2 regions of the Stenotrophomonas sp. 80084_Sma genome follow, and region 2 is predicted to be linked to the other one. Evidence: riboswitches for the same ligand, from Rfam matches in the RefSeq annotation. Region 2 holds a riboswitch; the other holds the start of a gene.

Region 1 (7,876 bases), 270 kb from region 2:
ACGCCGCGCCGTAGTCGGCGTAGCTGATGCGGCTGTGGCCGCTGGCGTCGGCCAGGAACGCCTTGGGCTGTACGCGGTACTGGCCGCGCTCTTCACCCGGGCCGATTTCGGCGGCCGGCGAGAAGAAGGTCCAGTCCAGGTCATCCACTGCCTGCAGGCGGTTGAACGCCTCACGGTGGGCCAGTGCGTACGGCTTGTAGGCCTCCGGGAAGGTGGGGGTATCGACCAGCTGCACGCCGGGTGCGACTTCGAGGCTGCCGGCGCCACCGACCACCACCAGGCGGGGCACGCCGGCCTTGCTTGCGGCGGCGGCCAGCTGCGCGGCGATCTCGCCGACGCGGCCGATGTCATCGCCCGGGCGCGGGCCGTAGGCACTGGCCAGCACGTCGTGGCCGGTGATGGCGGCAACCAGCGCGTCCTGGTCATCCAGCGAGGCGATCACCGGATGGGCACCGGCCAGCTCGGCCGGGAGGTCCTGCGCGCTGCGCACGATGACAGTGAGTTCGTGGCCGCGGGCCAGCGCGTGGCGGGCGATCTGGCGGCCGATGTTGCCGGTGGAACCAACGAGGGCGATTTTCATGGCATGACTCCGTGGGGCGGTGTGGGGTGGGAATGGGGCCACTCTAGGCTGCTGCAGTTGCTCGAAAAACAGCGTATAACGCGCTTGTTTGTTGCATGGATCGAGCATATGGACCGATTGACCGCCATGACCGTGTTCGTCGAGGTGGCCGAGCGCGGCAGCCTCACCGCCGCCGCCGAGGTGCTGGACATGTCGCGGGCAATGGTCAGCCGCTACCTGGCCGAGGTCGAGAGCTGGCTGGGCGCTCGCCTGCTGCACCGGACCACGCGCCGGGTCAGCCTGACCGGCCCCGGTGAGGCGGCGCTGGCGCGCTTCCGACAGATGCTGGCGATCGGCGAAGAACTGCAGGGCGAGCTGGCCAGTGATGATCCCGAGCCGCACGGGACGCTGCGGGTGACCGCCAGCGTCTCATTCGGGCAGAGCCACCTGGCGCGGGCGGTGGCCGGCTTCGTCGCGCGCCATCCGGCGGCGCGCATCGAGCTGCTGCTGGTCGACCGCACCGTGAACCTGGTGGAGGAGCGGGTGGACCTGGCCGTGCGCATCGCGCGCCAGATCGATCCCAGCCTGATCGCACGGCGGCTGGCCACCTGCCGCTCGGTGCTGTGCGCGACGCCATCCTACCTGCAGGCGCGTGGCACACCGACCGCCCCCGAGCACCTGGCCGCGCACAACTGCCTGACCCACCACTACGTCGGCAAGAGCCTGTGGCAGCTGCACCGCGATGGGCGTTCGCTGTCGGTGGCGGTGGGTGGCAACATCAGTGCCAACGAGGCCTCGCTGCTGCTGGAGGCGGTGCGCGCCGGTGCCGGCATCGCCATGCTGCCGACCTACCAGGTGGCGCCGCTGCTGCGCAGCGGTGAGCTGATCGAACTGCTGCCCGAATTCAGCCTGGACGAACTCGGCATTCATGCCGTGTACGCGTCACGGCGCCAGCAGCCCGCTATCATGCGGCGATTCCTGGATTTCCTGGGCGAGTGTTTCGCCAGCCCGGCCTTCCAGGATCTGGATTGGCGCCCACCGGGCAAGGAGAACACATGAACCATGGACAGGCCTTGATCGACCACAACCGTGCTGCCTGGGACCGCCAGGCCAGCGAAGTGCGCGAATGGTCGCGCCCGGTGGAAAGCTCAACGATTGCCGCCGCGCGCGAAGGCCGCTGGCAGGTGCACCTGACGCCCCGCGCGTTGCCACTGGACTGGATGGGTGATGTGCGCGGCCGTCGCATCCTGTGCCTGGCGTCGGGCGGTGGACAGCAGGCACCGGTGCTGGCCGCTGCGGGCGCTGACGTCACCGTGTTCGATCTCTCCGACGGGCAGCTGGAACAGGACCGCAGGGTCGCCGCGCGCGATGGCCTGCAGCTGCGCACCGTGCAGGGCGACATGCGCGATCTGCACGTGTTTGCCAACGACAGTTTCGATGTGGTGTTCCACCCGATCTCGAACCTGTACGTGCCTGATGTGCGCCCGGTGTGGACCGAGTGCCGCCGCGTGCTGGCACGCGATGGCATGCTGATGGCCAGCTTCTACAACCCGGTGCTGTTCGTTGGCGCGCGCGATCCGCAGCTGGATGCACAAGGCCTGATCCGGCCACAGTACGCCATTCCCTATTCGGACCTGGAAGACCTGGCGCCGGCCGAGCGCGAGGCGAAGCTGGCACGGGGTGACGCGCTGACCTTCGGCCACAGCCTGACCGAACTGATCGGTGGTCAGCTCGATGCCGGCTTCATCATCGATCGCTTCATGGAAGACTGGCAGCCGCAGCCGCGCTTCCTGATCGATCGCTATCTGCCCACCTTCCTGGCGACCCGCGCGCGCCGGATCGGCTGAGGCGGATCGGCGCAAAAACCAGCGGCGTACAATGGACGGCCCCACGTCATGCAGGTGCCGTCCCTTGTCGTATCCCTATCCGCTGGTCGTGTTCGACCTTGATGGCACGCTGGTCGACAGCGCAGCTGATATCGCCGAAGCACTGAACCGCACGCTGGAGGACATCGGTGTGGCACGCGTGCCGGAAACCACGGTGCTCGGTTGGATCGGCGACGGTGTGCGCCGCCTGGTCGAACAGGCCGTGCATGCGGCCGGCCGCGAGGTGGACCTGGCCGAAGTGATGCCGGTGTTCATGGTGCACTACCGTGAGTGCCTGCTGCGCAGCCCGCGTCTGTTCGATGGCGTGGCTGAAGCACTGGCGCAACTGCGTGCGCGCAACGTGCCGCTGGCGATCTGCACCAACAAGCCCGAAGCGCTGGTGCCACCGCTGCTGCAGCACCTGGGCATCGGTGATGCGTTCGCGCTGGTGTTGGGCGGCGACTCCATGCCGCAGCGCAAGCCCAGTGGTGAACCGCTGCGGCATATCGCTGCGCACTTCGGGCTGCCTGTAGAGGCGTGCCTGATGGTCGGTGATTCGTTGACCGACTGCCGCGCCGCCGAAGATGCGGGCATGCCGATCGCACTGGTGCGTTACGGCTATCCGCGTGGCCTGGACCTGGCCACCGCGCATGCGGTGGCGGTGATCGACGACCTGCGTGAGTTGCCGGGGTTGCAGGGCTGATGCAACGGACATCCCTGGTCGCCGGCCGGTAACCCGGGCTGACGAAATGGGTAGTGCCGGCCGCTGGCCGGCAATCCCGGATCGGCGCATTGGGTAGTGCCGGCCGCTGGCCGGCAACCCGGGATGCGTTGCCGAAGGTCATGGTAGTGCCGGCCAGCGGCCGGCACTGCCATGACCGTCGCGGTCACTTCGGCTGGTAACGCACGCTCAGCTGGTACTCGCGGCCCGGCTGGTTGAACCACGCCACGGTTTCATACGTGCGGTCGAATACGTTGGCGGCGCGCGCCAGCAGCGACCACGACGGCGTCAGCGCGTACTCGGCGCGCAGGTCCAGCGTGCCGTAGCCGCCAACCTTCACCGAGTTGCTGGCGTTGTCATAGCGCTTGCCCGCACCCTGCACGGTCAGGCCGGCGCGGACGTCACCGAAGCGGCGGTCGACGTCCAGGCGCGCGGTCTGCTGCGCACGGCGCGGCAGCCAGTTGTCGAACTGGGGGCTGCCATGGGTGCGGTTGCGCGGGTCGGTGTAGCTCAGCTGCGCGTTGATGTCGAAACCGGCCAACAGCACGCCACCGGTCAGCTCGGCACCGCGGATGCGCGCCTTCTCCACCTGCTGCATCTTCATCGTGGACGCATCGTAGGTGATCAGGTCATCGATGCGGGTCTCGTACACATCCAGGCCCCAATGCCAGCCCTGGCCCTGCTGCGAAACACCGAGATTGGCGCTCTTGGACTTCTCCGGGTTCAACGTCGGCACCCCGCTCCACGGGTCGTACAGGTCGCTGAAGGTCGGCGCCTTGAACGCCGTGCCGTAGCTGGCATTGACGCGCAGGCCGTGCTCCAGTTCCATCGCCCAGCCCACGCTGCCGGTGGCATGGTTGCCGAACTGCTGGTTGTCGTCATTGCGCGCGCTGACCTGCAGCTGGTGGCGGCCGAAGCGGCCCTGGTACTGCACGAACACACCGGTGTTGCGGCGGCTGTCGACGAGATATCCGGCGCTGCTGCCGTCCAGGTTGTCTTCGCTCCAATCCACGCCTGCACTCAGCAGCTGGCCCTCGGCCACGCCGAAGTCGCCCTGCAGCGAGGCGCTGTCACGATGGGTCTGGGCGCTGCCGAACACCCCCGGTGCGCCGAAGTTGTCCGACTCGTTGTCACTGCGGCCGACGTTGGCTGTGAAAGCCAGGCGTTCAGACGGGGTGTAGCGCACTTTGCCAGCGAGCACCTGCTGGCGGGTTTCCGAATAGTTGTAGTAACCGTCGTAGTGGTTCTTGCCGTCGGCGCGCAGTGCGCTGCCTTCCACGGTCCACTGGTCGTTGAAGCTGTAGCCGCCGCGCAGGCTCTTGGACAGGTTGCGGTAGCCGTCGCGGTCGTGCTCGTCGGCAAAGCAGCCTGCGGTGAACACCGAGGCGGAGCCGCGGCAGGCATCGATGCCGTCGGAATGCTGGTAGGCGATGTCGGCGCCGAACCAGCCGCGTTCGGTGCCACCGCCGATGCCGCCGCTGGCTTCGCGCAGGCCGTTGCTGCCACCGCCGAGCTGGAAGTGCGGAGCGAAATCGCCCTGGTTGCGGCGGGTGAAGATCTGGATCACGCCACCAATGGCGTCGGCACCGTACAGGCTGGACTGCGGGCCGCGCACGATTTCCACGCGTTCGATCTGCGCCAGTGGCAGGTCCTGGTACATGGCCAGGCCGAGGTCGGCACTGTTGATGCGCACGCCATCCACCAGCACCACGGTGTGGCCCGAGTTGGTGCCGCGCAGGAACAGCGAGCTCTGCTTGCCGAGGCCGCCGGAGTTGGTCAGGTTGATGCCGGCGCGGCCGCGCAGCAGTTCCTGCAGCGAGGTGGCCTGGCTGGATTCGATCTGCGCGCGGTCGATCACCTGGGCCGGCGCGATGCTGTCCTGCAGGGCGATCGGGGTGCGGGTGGCGGTAACCAGGATCTGGTCGAGCGCGGTGGTGTCATCGGCCGCCTGGGCCAGCGCGGGCAGGGCGGCCAGCACGGCCAGGGACAGCATTCGGGACTGCAGCTTCATGGGGGACTCCAGGTGCCACGCACGCCCGCGTGGCGAAGGGGAGGAGCCGCGAAGGCAGGCATGCGCCGACGCCGCAGCGCAGGCTGCGGTCATCCAGCGCCATGCCCACCGCATCGCGACCTGAGGCTTCCTGGCCGGTCTCCGGGCTTGCCGCCGGGTGGCGCGAGGCCACCGTCCAGGCGCCTTCCCATGCCTGCGGCACAGTGGCGTTGTTGCCTGGAACTGACGTGCTTACCGTTGCGGGGGCAGCGCCGGCATGGCGTGGAAACACGCGTCACCGGCTTCCCGTTTCAACCTGCCGGCCGTGGCCGCAGGTCACCTGGAAGTGCGCGCAGTCTACGGCATCGCAGGCGGCCCGTAGCGTCGAGCCTGCTCGACTGCCTTTGCTGTGCCCTTAGAATGGTCCCTCGATCCCGTGGTGCCGTTGCCGATGTCCGCCCGTTTTCCGCTTTTCCCGCGTTGCCTGTACAGGACGCACGCATGATCCTCGACCTGGTCCGCCATGCCGGCAACGGTCGCGATGAGTTCCTCGATGGCCGCAGCGATCCACCGCAGCTGGCCCGCCTGCCGCAGGAACTGGTCGACGCCTACGCTGCGCAGCCCTGGGAGCGGGTGATCAGTTCGCCGCGGCTGCGCTCGCTGCACACGGCGATGGCCCTGGCCACCCCGCGCGGGCTGGACGTGGAAGCGGACGAGGAATGGGAAGAGCTGGATTTCGGCGAGTGGGACGGACAGTCGCTGTTCGACCTGCCGGAGGATGCATTGGCGGCCTTCCATGCCGACCCGCATGCATTCCCGCCGCCGAACGGCGAAAGCTGGGGCCACTTCGAGCGGCGCATCGCGCGCGCGCTGGATCGCCTGCTTGATGATGACGATCCGGTGCCGACGCTGGTGGTCAGCCACGGCGGCCCGCTGCGCATGGTGCTGTCGCAGGTCTGCGGCCTGCCGATGTCGCTGTGCTGGGCCCTGCGTATTGACCACGGCACACGCCTGCGGGTGTGGCTGGAGCGCGGCGAGGTCGGGCTGGTGGGCGAACTGCTGGAGCTGCAGCAGCCCTGACCGCACTCGCCGGGCATGACCCGGCGCTACCGATCCCGCATCACAGTGGTAGTGCCGGCCGCTGGCCGGCATCCCCAGGAACGCGGAGGCCTCAATCCTCGTCCGCGCGCTCGGCCACGCTGTCCTCAGCGTCGTCGTCAGCATCGAAGCGCTGCTCATGCACCGGGCCCGAAGCGGGGCCGGCCGCCTTCAGCGGATGCGCAGTGATGCGCGCTTCGTAATCCTGCACCAGCGCCTCACGCTGCGGCTCGCTCAGTTCCTGCCAATGGCAGTCCAGCAGCGCGCCTTCCAGTGAATAGAGCAGGTTCAGGCTGGGCTTGAAGCCGGCGCGCTTGACCTTGACGAAGGCACCGACCGCGCCGATCGCAACCAGATCCTCGCGGCTGCGCAGGCCGACCTGACGCAGCCACGCCGCACTCTTCGGGCCGATGTTGCGCAGCTTCGGTGCGCTCATCCCAGCGCCTCGACGAACACGCGGGCGATCGCTTCCAGGCCGGCTTGGTCGTCGGCATCGAAGCGGCCGACTTTCGGGCTGTCGATGTCGAACACGCCGATCAGTTCATCGCCGCGCAGCAGTGGCACCACCAGTTCCGAACGCGAGGCCGAATCGCAGGCGATGTGGCCGGGAAAGGCATCGACGTCCTCCACGCGCTGGGTCACGCGCTGGCTGGCGGCGGCACCGCACACGCCCTTGTCCAGCGGGATGCGCACGCAGGCCGGCAGGCCCTGGAATGGCCCGACCACCAGTTCCTTGCCGTCGTACAGGTAGAAGCCCACCCAGTTCAGGTCGGGCAGAGCGTGATAGACCAGTGCGGAGAGGTTGGCCGCGTTGGCGATGCGGTCGGACTCGGCGTAGACCAGGCCGCGGGCCTGTTCCAGCAGCTGGGCGTATTGTTCCGGCTTGCTGCCGGTAAGCGAGGCATTGGCGAACATGCCCGCAGTCTAGCAAGCGCGCCGGGCCGGCGATAATGCAGGCTCTGTTGCCCCGCTGGAGCTTATCGATGCCGTTGCCCGCCACGCTGCCGCCTGCCCTGTTCGTCACCGGCACCGATACCGAGATCGGCAAGACTGCGGCCAGCACCGCGCTGCTGCATGCACTGCGCCGGCGCGGCCTGCGCGCGGTCGGAATGAAGCCGGTGGCCAGTGGCAGTGAGGATCTGGGGCAGGGCCTGCGCAACGAGGACGCGCTGGCATTGCAGGCGGCCAGCTGGCCGGTGCCGGACTATGCCGACCTGAACCCGTATGCGCTGCGGCAGCCGCTGGCGCCGGAGCTGGCTGCTGCCGAGGACGGCGTGCAGGTGGAGCTGGCGCCGATCGTGGCTGCATTCGAGCGCCTGCGCGCGCAGGCAGACATCGTGGTGGTGGAGGGCGTTGGCGGTTGGCTGGCGCCGGTCTCGGCCACGCTGGACCAGCTTGACCTGGTGTGTGCATTGCATCTGCCGGTAGTACTTGTGGTCGGCATGCGGCTGGGCTGCGTCAACCATGCGCGGCTGACCGCGCAGTCGCTGCAGGCCAGCGGCGTGGAGTGCCTGGGCTGGATCGGCAACCACATCGACCCGGTGATGCAGCGCCAGGATGAGAACATCGCGACGTTGCAGCAGCGCCTGCCGATGCCGTGCTGGGGGCGGCTGCCGTATCTGCCGGGAGCGGATGGCGAAGCA
Region 2 (7,876 bases):
CCGAACGCGCTGCTGCTGGCGATGCGCAGCGGTCCTGCCGGTTCGATGTCACCGGAGGTGACCATCGCCTGCGCGCGCGCCAGGTCGGCTTCGATGTGGCGCACCTGCGCCAGGTACAACGCGCCGGCCTCGCTGAGGGCCAGCTGGCGCGTACTTCGGTTCAGCAACCGTACGCCCAGATGCGCCTCCAGCCGGTTGATGTTCTGGCCGACTGCGGTGGCGCTGATGCCAAGGATGCGGGCCGCTGCGGCAATGCTGCCGGTCTCTGCGGTGCGGGTGAAGCTGCGGATCAGTTGCAACAGGTTCATGACCGACCAGCTTGCCATGGAGAAACCCAAGTATCGCTTGGGACTGAACCAAGCAGGTCGGTTGCATCGGTGACCATCGATCCCGAGGACAGGCTGCTGCCCTACACTCGGGCGATGCGCCCCGATTCCATCCTCACCCTGTCCTGCCCCGACCGTACCGGCATCGTCTACCGCGTATCCGGCCTGCTGTTCGACCACGGCTGCAACATTCTCGACGCCCAGCAGTTCGGCGACGAGGAGAGCGGCCGCTTCTTCCTGCGCGTGCATTTCGATCGCGATGCTGGCCTGCCGCTGGAGACCGTGCACGCCGCCATGGCCACGCTCGCCGCCGGCTTCGGCATGGACTGGCAGCTGCATGATGGCCGCCGCCGTGCACGCCTGCTGGTGCTGGTCAGCAAGCAGGGGCACTGCCTCAACGACCTGCTGTTCCGTGCCCACAGCGGCCAGCTGAAGGTGGACATTGCCGCAGTAGCGTCCAACCACGCCGACTTCGCGCCGCTGGCGGCGTCCTACCAGGTGCCGTTCCACCACCTGCCGGTGACCGCTGATACGCGCGCGGTGCAGGAGCAGCAGATCATCGACCTGGTCGAGCGCGAACGCATCGATCTGGTGGTGCTGGCGCGCTACATGCAGATCCTGTCACCCACGCTGTGCCGCGCGCTGGCCGGCCGTGCGATCAACATCCACCACAGCTTCCTGCCCAGCTTCAAGGGCGCGCAGCCGTACCACCAGGCACACGCGCGCGGGGTCAAGATCATCGGCGCCACCGCGCACTACGTCACCGAGGATCTGGACGAAGGCCCGATCATCGAACAGGACGTGGCCCGCGTGGACCACGCGATGGCGCCGCGCGAGCTGGTGCGGCTGGGCAGCGATACCGAATCGCTGGTGCTGGCGCGCGCCGTGCGCCGCCATGTGGAACACCGCATCCTGCTCAACGGGCACCGTACGGTCGTGTTCCGGTAATCGCCCATCCCGCGTCCGCCGGGCATGGCCCGGCGCTACCACGGGTGCTATCCGGTAGTGCCGGCCGCTGGCCGGCAACTGCAGAGATCCCGAGGTTGCCGGCCAGCGGCCGGCACTACCGAATCCTGATTTCATCCAATGAAAAGCCCCCGGTTCGGCCGTCCCGCGATCTGTAGGGGGGGCGTAGTTAGGGGGCTGGATGAATCGATTGTGTTGTCGTGGGCAGGAGCGCGCAAGCGGCATAAGCGACGTGCGCGGTAGCGCCGGGCCATGCCCGGCGGTCACGCCTCAGGCGATCGAAATCCCCGCCTTGCCCAGCGCTTCACGCACCATCGCGTCGTTGGCGTCGGTCACCGGCTTGGTCAGCTCCCACAGGAATTTCACCCGGAAGCCGGACTTCACCGCGTCCTGCGCGCTCCACAGCACGCAGTAGTCGCGGGCCAGGCCGCACACGTGCACTTCGCGGATGCGGCGTTCGTGCAGCCAGCCGGCCAGGCCGGTGGCCGGGCGCTCGCCATCGGGGCCATGGTTCTCGCGGAAGGCGCTGTATGAATCCACCTGTTGGCGGGTGCCCTTGCGCAGAATCAGGTCGGCCACGGTCCAGTCCACGCCCGGATGCAGCGCGGCACCGGCGCTGCCCTGCACGCAGTGGTCCGGCCACAGGGTCTGCGGCTGCGCGTGCAGCAGGATGGTCTCGAAGGGGCGTTGGCCGGGGTGCTGGCTGGCGAACGAGGCATGGTCGGCCGGGTGCCAGTCCTGTGTTGCCACCACGGTGCGGTAGCGGCGCTGTGCCAGCAGATCGGCGATCGGTGCCACCAGCGCATCGCCTTGGTCGCAGGCCAGCGCGCCACCGGGCATGAAGTCCGGCTGCAGGTCGATCACCAGCAGGGCGACATCGGCGGGCAGGGCGGTCATGGCAGTTCCGGTACAGCAGAAGGGGCGACCAGCGTGGCCGCCCCATGCCCACACGTCAATCGCCCTGCGGCGTCTCAGCGTCCTGCCCGTAGTACAGCAGGCCGATCTTGATCCGTTCGCGGCCATTCTCGCGGCGGTGACGGTTGGCATCGCGCAGCGAGTACACGCAGCCGCAGTATTCCTGCTGGTAGAACTGCTCGCGCTTGCTGATCTCGATCATGCGGCTGGCACCGCCGCCCTTGCGCCAGTTGTAGTCCCAGTACTGCAGGCCTTCATAGCGCGACGCGGCACGGATGCCGCAGTCGTTGATCTGCGCCATGTTCTTCCAGCGCGAGATGCCCAGCGACGAACTGATGGTGTCGTAGCCGTGCTCGTGCGCATACAGCGCGGTGCGCTCGAAACGCATGTCGAAGCACATCGTGCAGCGGATACCACGCTCGGGCTCGTTCTCCATGCCGCGTGCACGGCTGAACCAGTTGTCCGTGTCGTAATCGCAGTCGATGAAGGGAATGTTGTGCTGTTCGGCGAAGCGGATATTCTCCTGCTTGCGCAGCTCGTACTCCTTCACCGGGTGGATGTTGGGGTTGTAGAAGAAGATCGCGTAGTCGATCCCGGAGGCGGTGATCGCCTCCATTACTTCGCCGGAACAGGGCGCGCAGCACGAATGCAGCAGCAGGCGCTTGCCGTCGGCGGGCAGGGTCAGGGTGGGGCGTTGGAGCTCGGTCATCGTCAGGTACCGCATGGACCGCCGGCAACGGCGGTGGCCCATGCATCAGCGCGTGGGTGAACAGGGCTGGCCGGATACCGTGAACAGGACGCGCGCGGCCGCATCGCCTGCACGCGCAGGACAACGACGGCCCCGGCAACCTCCCCGCGGAGATTCCAGGTCGAGTCAGGGGACGGTCGTGTCCCCCGGCCGGGGCCGGTATTCGGGCTGATGGACACGGGCCGCAGCCCACCTACTACCCGCCGCTTCCCAGGCGTGAGCCCAGTGCTGTTGGCAGGATTCGTTTCCATTCACCGCTGCGGGGCAGCTCCGGAATGGGCGCGCGAGGCGCCTTCACCGGATTCCCGTTTAAATCCCTGCCGCCATCAAGGCCACGGCAGGGATACCTTCGGCGTGCCAACGGTGGACGCGTCGAGGCCAATGGTCAAGGGCCAATGAAAGCGCAGGGCTGTGGCTCGCTTCTCAGGCTGTGAGAGCGCCTCTTGCCATACTGGGCACCGACAGACGGGAGGTGGCTCGTGGCGGCGAAGTACTGCGATCTGGTCATGAAAGGCGGCATCACCAGCGGCATCGTGTACCCCAATGCGGTACTGGCGCTGGCGCGCGAGTATCGCTTCAAGAGCATCGGCGGCACCTCGGCCGGCGCCATCGCTGCAGCCGTAGCGGCCGCGGCGGCATGCGGTGATCGCCGCCAGCAGGCCGGCGAGCACCTGCCCGGCGATGCCGGCTACGGCGGGCTGTCGGCGGTGTCGGCGCAGCTGTCGCGGCGCGGCTTCATCTACAGCCTGTTCCAGCCGGCACGGGGGGCGCGCGCCGCCTACCGGTTGCTGGTGGTGCTGACCGGCAATGCCCGCCTGCCACACAAGCTGCTGTGCCTGGCCATCGCGGTGTTCGAGATTGCGCCACTGGAGGTGCTGGTGTCGCTGGCGCTGCTGCTCGGCCTGGGCTGGTGGGGCGGCGATTGGAGCGGCGTGGCCGCCACGCTGCTGCCATCACTGCTGTGCGCGTACGGTGCCGGCGTGGCCGGTGCCGCGCTGCGGGTAGCGCGGGTGGCGCGCCGTAACCTGCTGGGCCTGTGCAGCGGCCTCGGCCGCGATGCACGCACGCCGGCGTTGACCGAGTGGCTGCATGAATGCCTGCAGCAGCTGTCCGGCAAGCCGCTGGATGCACCGCTCACCTTCGCCGACCTGCACGATGCGCCGCGCTATGCCGGCGAGCCGGACAGCCCGCATGCGATCAGCCTGCAGATGATCACCACCTGTGTGTCGCACAACGAGCCGCGCACGCTGCCGCTGGGCGGCGCGCAGTTCTGGTTCCTGCGCGAGGAGTTCGAGCAGCTGTTTCCGGCCAGCGTGGTGCAGTGGCTGGTGACGCAGGCCGGCCCGCCACTGGAGGTGGATGGGCGCCGGTACTACCACCTGCCGCAGGGCCCGAAGCTGCCGGTGCTGGTGGCCACGCGCATGAGCCTGAGCTTCCCGCTGCTGATCAGCGCGGTGCCGTTGCATGAGCCCTCACGCCGCGAGCGTCGCTGTGAACCGACCGCACCTGCGGCCGACCAGGAGCACAACGTCGCCGACAGCATGGAAGGGCTGACCAGTGCCGGGCAGACCTGCGGACCGGTGATCACCGCGTTCCGCATCTGCTGGTTCTCCGATGGTGGCATCAGCAGCAACTTCCCGATCCACCTGTTCGATGCCGCGTTGCCGCGCTGGCCGACCTTCGCCATCAATCTGGTCTACCCGCAGCACGCCGAAGACGTGAGCCACGGCAGCAGTGGCCGACAGGCGCTGGAACATGCTGTGTTCCTGCCCACCGAGAACCGCCACGGTTGGCAGCGTACCTACCAGTCGATCGCCACGCCGTTGGCGGCCGCCGAGCTGGGCCGCTTCCTGTTCGCGGTGGTGGCGACCATGCAGAACTGGCGCGACCTGCTGCAGGCGCGTGCCCCGGGCTACCGCGACCGCATCGTGCATGTGAGCCTGCAGGGCGACGAGGGCGGCATGAACCTGGACATGCCGCAGGACGTGCTGACCCGCATCGCCGACAAGGGCAGCCTGGCCGGTGCGCGCTTCTGTTCGTTCTCGTTCGAGAACCACTATTGGATCCGCTGGCGCAACCTGGCCTCGGCCTACCAGCGCTACACGCTGGAAGTGGCGCGCACCGACGACCCGGCGCAGCAGGTACTGGCCTACCGCGCGGCGTACTCGATGGTTGCCAGTGGCCAGCCGACGCCACCGTCGTACAAGCTGGGCTCGGAAGACAAGCGGCTGGCATCGCAGCAGTTGTGGGGGCTGATGGTCGAGCAGGGACGTACCTGGGAGGACCTCGGCCCGGACCTCACCGACGGCGCACCGCGCCCGCTGCCGCAGATGAAGGTGACGCCGATCTACTGACCCGGTAGTAGATCCACGCCATGCGTGGATGGAACCCCATCGAAATCGAATATTTCGAACATTCATCGAAGAGCATCCCTGCACGACGTGGATCCACCGTGTCGACCAAGGTCGACACCTACCCACAGCAGCAAAGGATGCCGTTTCGACAGCTCGCGGAGACCTGTCGAAGGCGGGTGGGTCCGGTTGCGGGGGCGTGAGCCGCATGGGCCCGAGGCATGCCTCGGGCGGGTTGGGCAGGACGCCCAACCCCGGTCTTGCCGTGTGCGCAGGACTGCGCACACGAGCAAGCGGCGACCGAGCTTACATGGGTGAGGGCGCTTTGCTTGCGAAGCATTGCTTCGCAAGCGCCCGAACGCACAGCCGCCAGCGGCTGGGCCGGGCCCCGGAGGGGGACTTGCAGCGTCCCCCGCAACCGGATCCACCCCGCCATCCCACGGAAAGCCCGCTGTTGCTTTTGCTGTTGCCTTGGATTGAAGCAGGTGCAGGGCGCAGCCCTGCCGAACCAACCCTACCGCCCCGGCAACTGCGCGAATGCGCGCTGCATGCAGTCCTCGCGCGGGCACACCCGGCACCCCGGTCCGATCGACACCGAATTACCCGGGCTCTGCACATCCAGCCCCAATGAATACACCAGCCGCTCGGCATGCTGCAGATCGCAGCCCAGCGCCACCGCGAACGTCTTCCGCGGTTGGCCATGGCCGACCGGGCCGCTGCTGACCTGCCGCGCCAGCCAGAAATGGCGGCGCCCGTCGGGCATGCGCGCGGTCTGGGTAAGGATGCGGCCGGGCTGGTTGAACGCCTCGTAGACGATCCACAGGGGGCACGAGCCGCCCACCTGCGAGAAGTGGAAATCGGTGGCCGAATGACGCTTGGACACATTGCCGGCGCGGTCCACGCGGATGAAGAAGAACGGCAGGCCGGGTGCGCTGCGCCGTGCCAGCGTGCTCAGCCGGTGGCAAACCGCTTCGAAGCCGACGCCGAACTGATGCGCCAGCAGCTCGATGTCGTAGCCGCTGGCTTCGGCCGCACGCAGGAAGCGCATGTACGGCATCACCAGCGCGCCGGCGAAATAGTTGGAGAGACCAATCCGCGCCTGCGCGATGCGTGCCTCATCGGTAAACCCTGCGCGCGCCACCACCGCATCGATCTGCGGCAGGTAGCCATGAAGGGCCAGCTCGGCCGCCATCTGGAACGCCTGCTGTCCGGGCTCCAGGTAATCGGGTAGCCACAGCCGCCGCGCACCGGCATCGTATTGCCGCTTTTCGCGCCCGGCCTGCAGTGCGGCCACTTCCACCAGCACGCCATGGCGGTCGGCCAGCAGCTGGCGCAGCCGCGGTGCCACGTGCCCGGGCGACAGCCCCCACTCGGCGAACAGCTGCTCGGCCAGCTCGTCCAGCTCGGGAATGTGGTTGTGCATGCGGTTGAAGAACTCGCGCACCTGATCGCCAGCGGGCAGGGTGCTGCCGGCGCCGGGCTCGCCCAGCTGGAATTCCAGCGCGGCGGCATGCTCGCGCAGCGCCAGGTGGCGGCGGTGCAGGTCCAGCAGCGCGCGGCTGACCTGCGGCAGGTTGCCGGCCAGCGCGCGCAGTTCGGTGGCGCTGACCTCGGCCAGGCCAAGGTCGCGCAGGGTCTCGCCCAGCGCTTCCTGCAGCGCGGCGGGCTCATCGTCGTCGAACAGGGCGGAAACATCGCCCAACACCTCGCCCAGCTTCTTCTGCACGGCCGGCGTCAGTGGGCGCTTGTTGCGCTCGATCTGGTTCAGGTAGCTGGCCGACAGCCCCAGCGCCCGTGCCAGATCCGCCTGGCTGTAGCCGCGCTGCTCGCGCAGCCGCAGCAGGCGCAGGCCAAGTTGTCGCTGGGGGGCTGAATAATTCACAGAATTAACATGAATCGTCTGGCGTGTTGGCCAGATTAAGCGGATTCAGCCCGGAAATCGAGGTGGGTGCTGTGAATAATGCCAAGCATCTTTCGCACCCTGTGGGATTGTCGTCATGACTGTTGCAGCGCCCCGTATCCGCATGCTGATCGATGGCCAGTTCGTTGAATCGGCCACCTCCCACTGGCAGGACGTGATCAATCCGGCCACCCAGGACGTGCTGGCCAAGGTGCCGTTCGCCACCACCGGCGAAGTGGACGCCGCCGTCGCCGCCGCCAAGGAAGCCTTCAAGACCTGGCGCAAGACCCCGATTGGCACCCGTGCGCGCATCTTCCTGAAGTACCAGCAGCTGATCCGCGAGAACATGAGCGAGCTGGCCCACATCCTCACCGCCGAACAGGGCAAGACCCTGCCGGACGCCGAAGGCGATGTGTTCCGCGGCCTGGAAGTGGTCGAGCACGCCGCCGCCATCGGCAACCTGCAGCTGGGCGAACTGGCCAACAACGTGGCCAATGGCGTGGACACCTACACGATCATGCAGCCGCTGGGCGTGTGCGCCGGCATCACCCCGTTCAACTTCCCGGCGATGATCCCGCTGTGGATGTTCCCGATGGCGATTGCAACGGGCAACACCTTCATCCTCAAGCCGTCCGAGCAGGACCCGATGGTCACCATGCGCCTGGTCGAG

What was found. A riboswitch is a leader RNA that binds a small molecule or an ion and turns the genes downstream of it on or off. The one in region 2 is predicted to bind cobalamin.
Region 1: linked by a shared signal. The riboswitch ahead of btuB (TonB-dependent vitamin B12 receptor) and the one ahead of ACZK3W_RS01005 (epoxyqueuosine reductase QueH) in region 2 are both predicted to bind cobalamin.

The regions. Positions count from the first base shown of each region.
Region 1 covers NZ_CM151177.1:497,568-505,443, forward strand. Annotated here, with positions in the region: gene ACZK3W_RS02290 (NAD(P)-dependent oxidoreductase) at 1-580, opposite strand, end outside; gene ACZK3W_RS02295 (LysR family transcriptional regulator) at 689-1,618, shown strand; gene ACZK3W_RS02300 (class I SAM-dependent methyltransferase) at 1,615-2,406, shown strand; gene gph (phosphoglycolate phosphatase) at 2,471-3,127, shown strand; gene btuB (TonB-dependent vitamin B12 receptor) at 3,312-5,156, opposite strand; cobalamin riboswitch at 5,272-5,494, opposite strand; gene ACZK3W_RS02315 (histidine phosphatase family protein) at 5,637-6,215, shown strand; gene ACZK3W_RS02320 (TfoX/Sxy family protein) at 6,307-6,669, opposite strand; gene ACZK3W_RS02325 (GAF domain-containing protein) at 6,666-7,148, opposite strand; gene bioD (dethiobiotin synthase) at 7,217-7,876, shown strand, end outside.
Region 2 covers NZ_CM151177.1:227,260-235,135, forward strand. Annotated here, with positions in the region: gene ACZK3W_RS00990 (LysR family transcriptional regulator) at 1-308, opposite strand, end outside; gene purU (formyltetrahydrofolate deformylase) at 423-1,274, shown strand; gene pncA (bifunctional nicotinamidase/pyrazinamidase) at 1,563-2,189, opposite strand; gene ACZK3W_RS01005 (epoxyqueuosine reductase QueH) at 2,245-2,931, opposite strand; cobalamin riboswitch at 3,093-3,307, opposite strand; gene ACZK3W_RS01010 (patatin-like phospholipase family protein) at 3,435-5,309, shown strand; gene ACZK3W_RS01015 (helix-turn-helix domain-containing protein) at 5,821-7,188, opposite strand; gene ACZK3W_RS01020 (CoA-acylating methylmalonate-semialdehyde dehydrogenase) at 7,304-7,876, shown strand, end outside.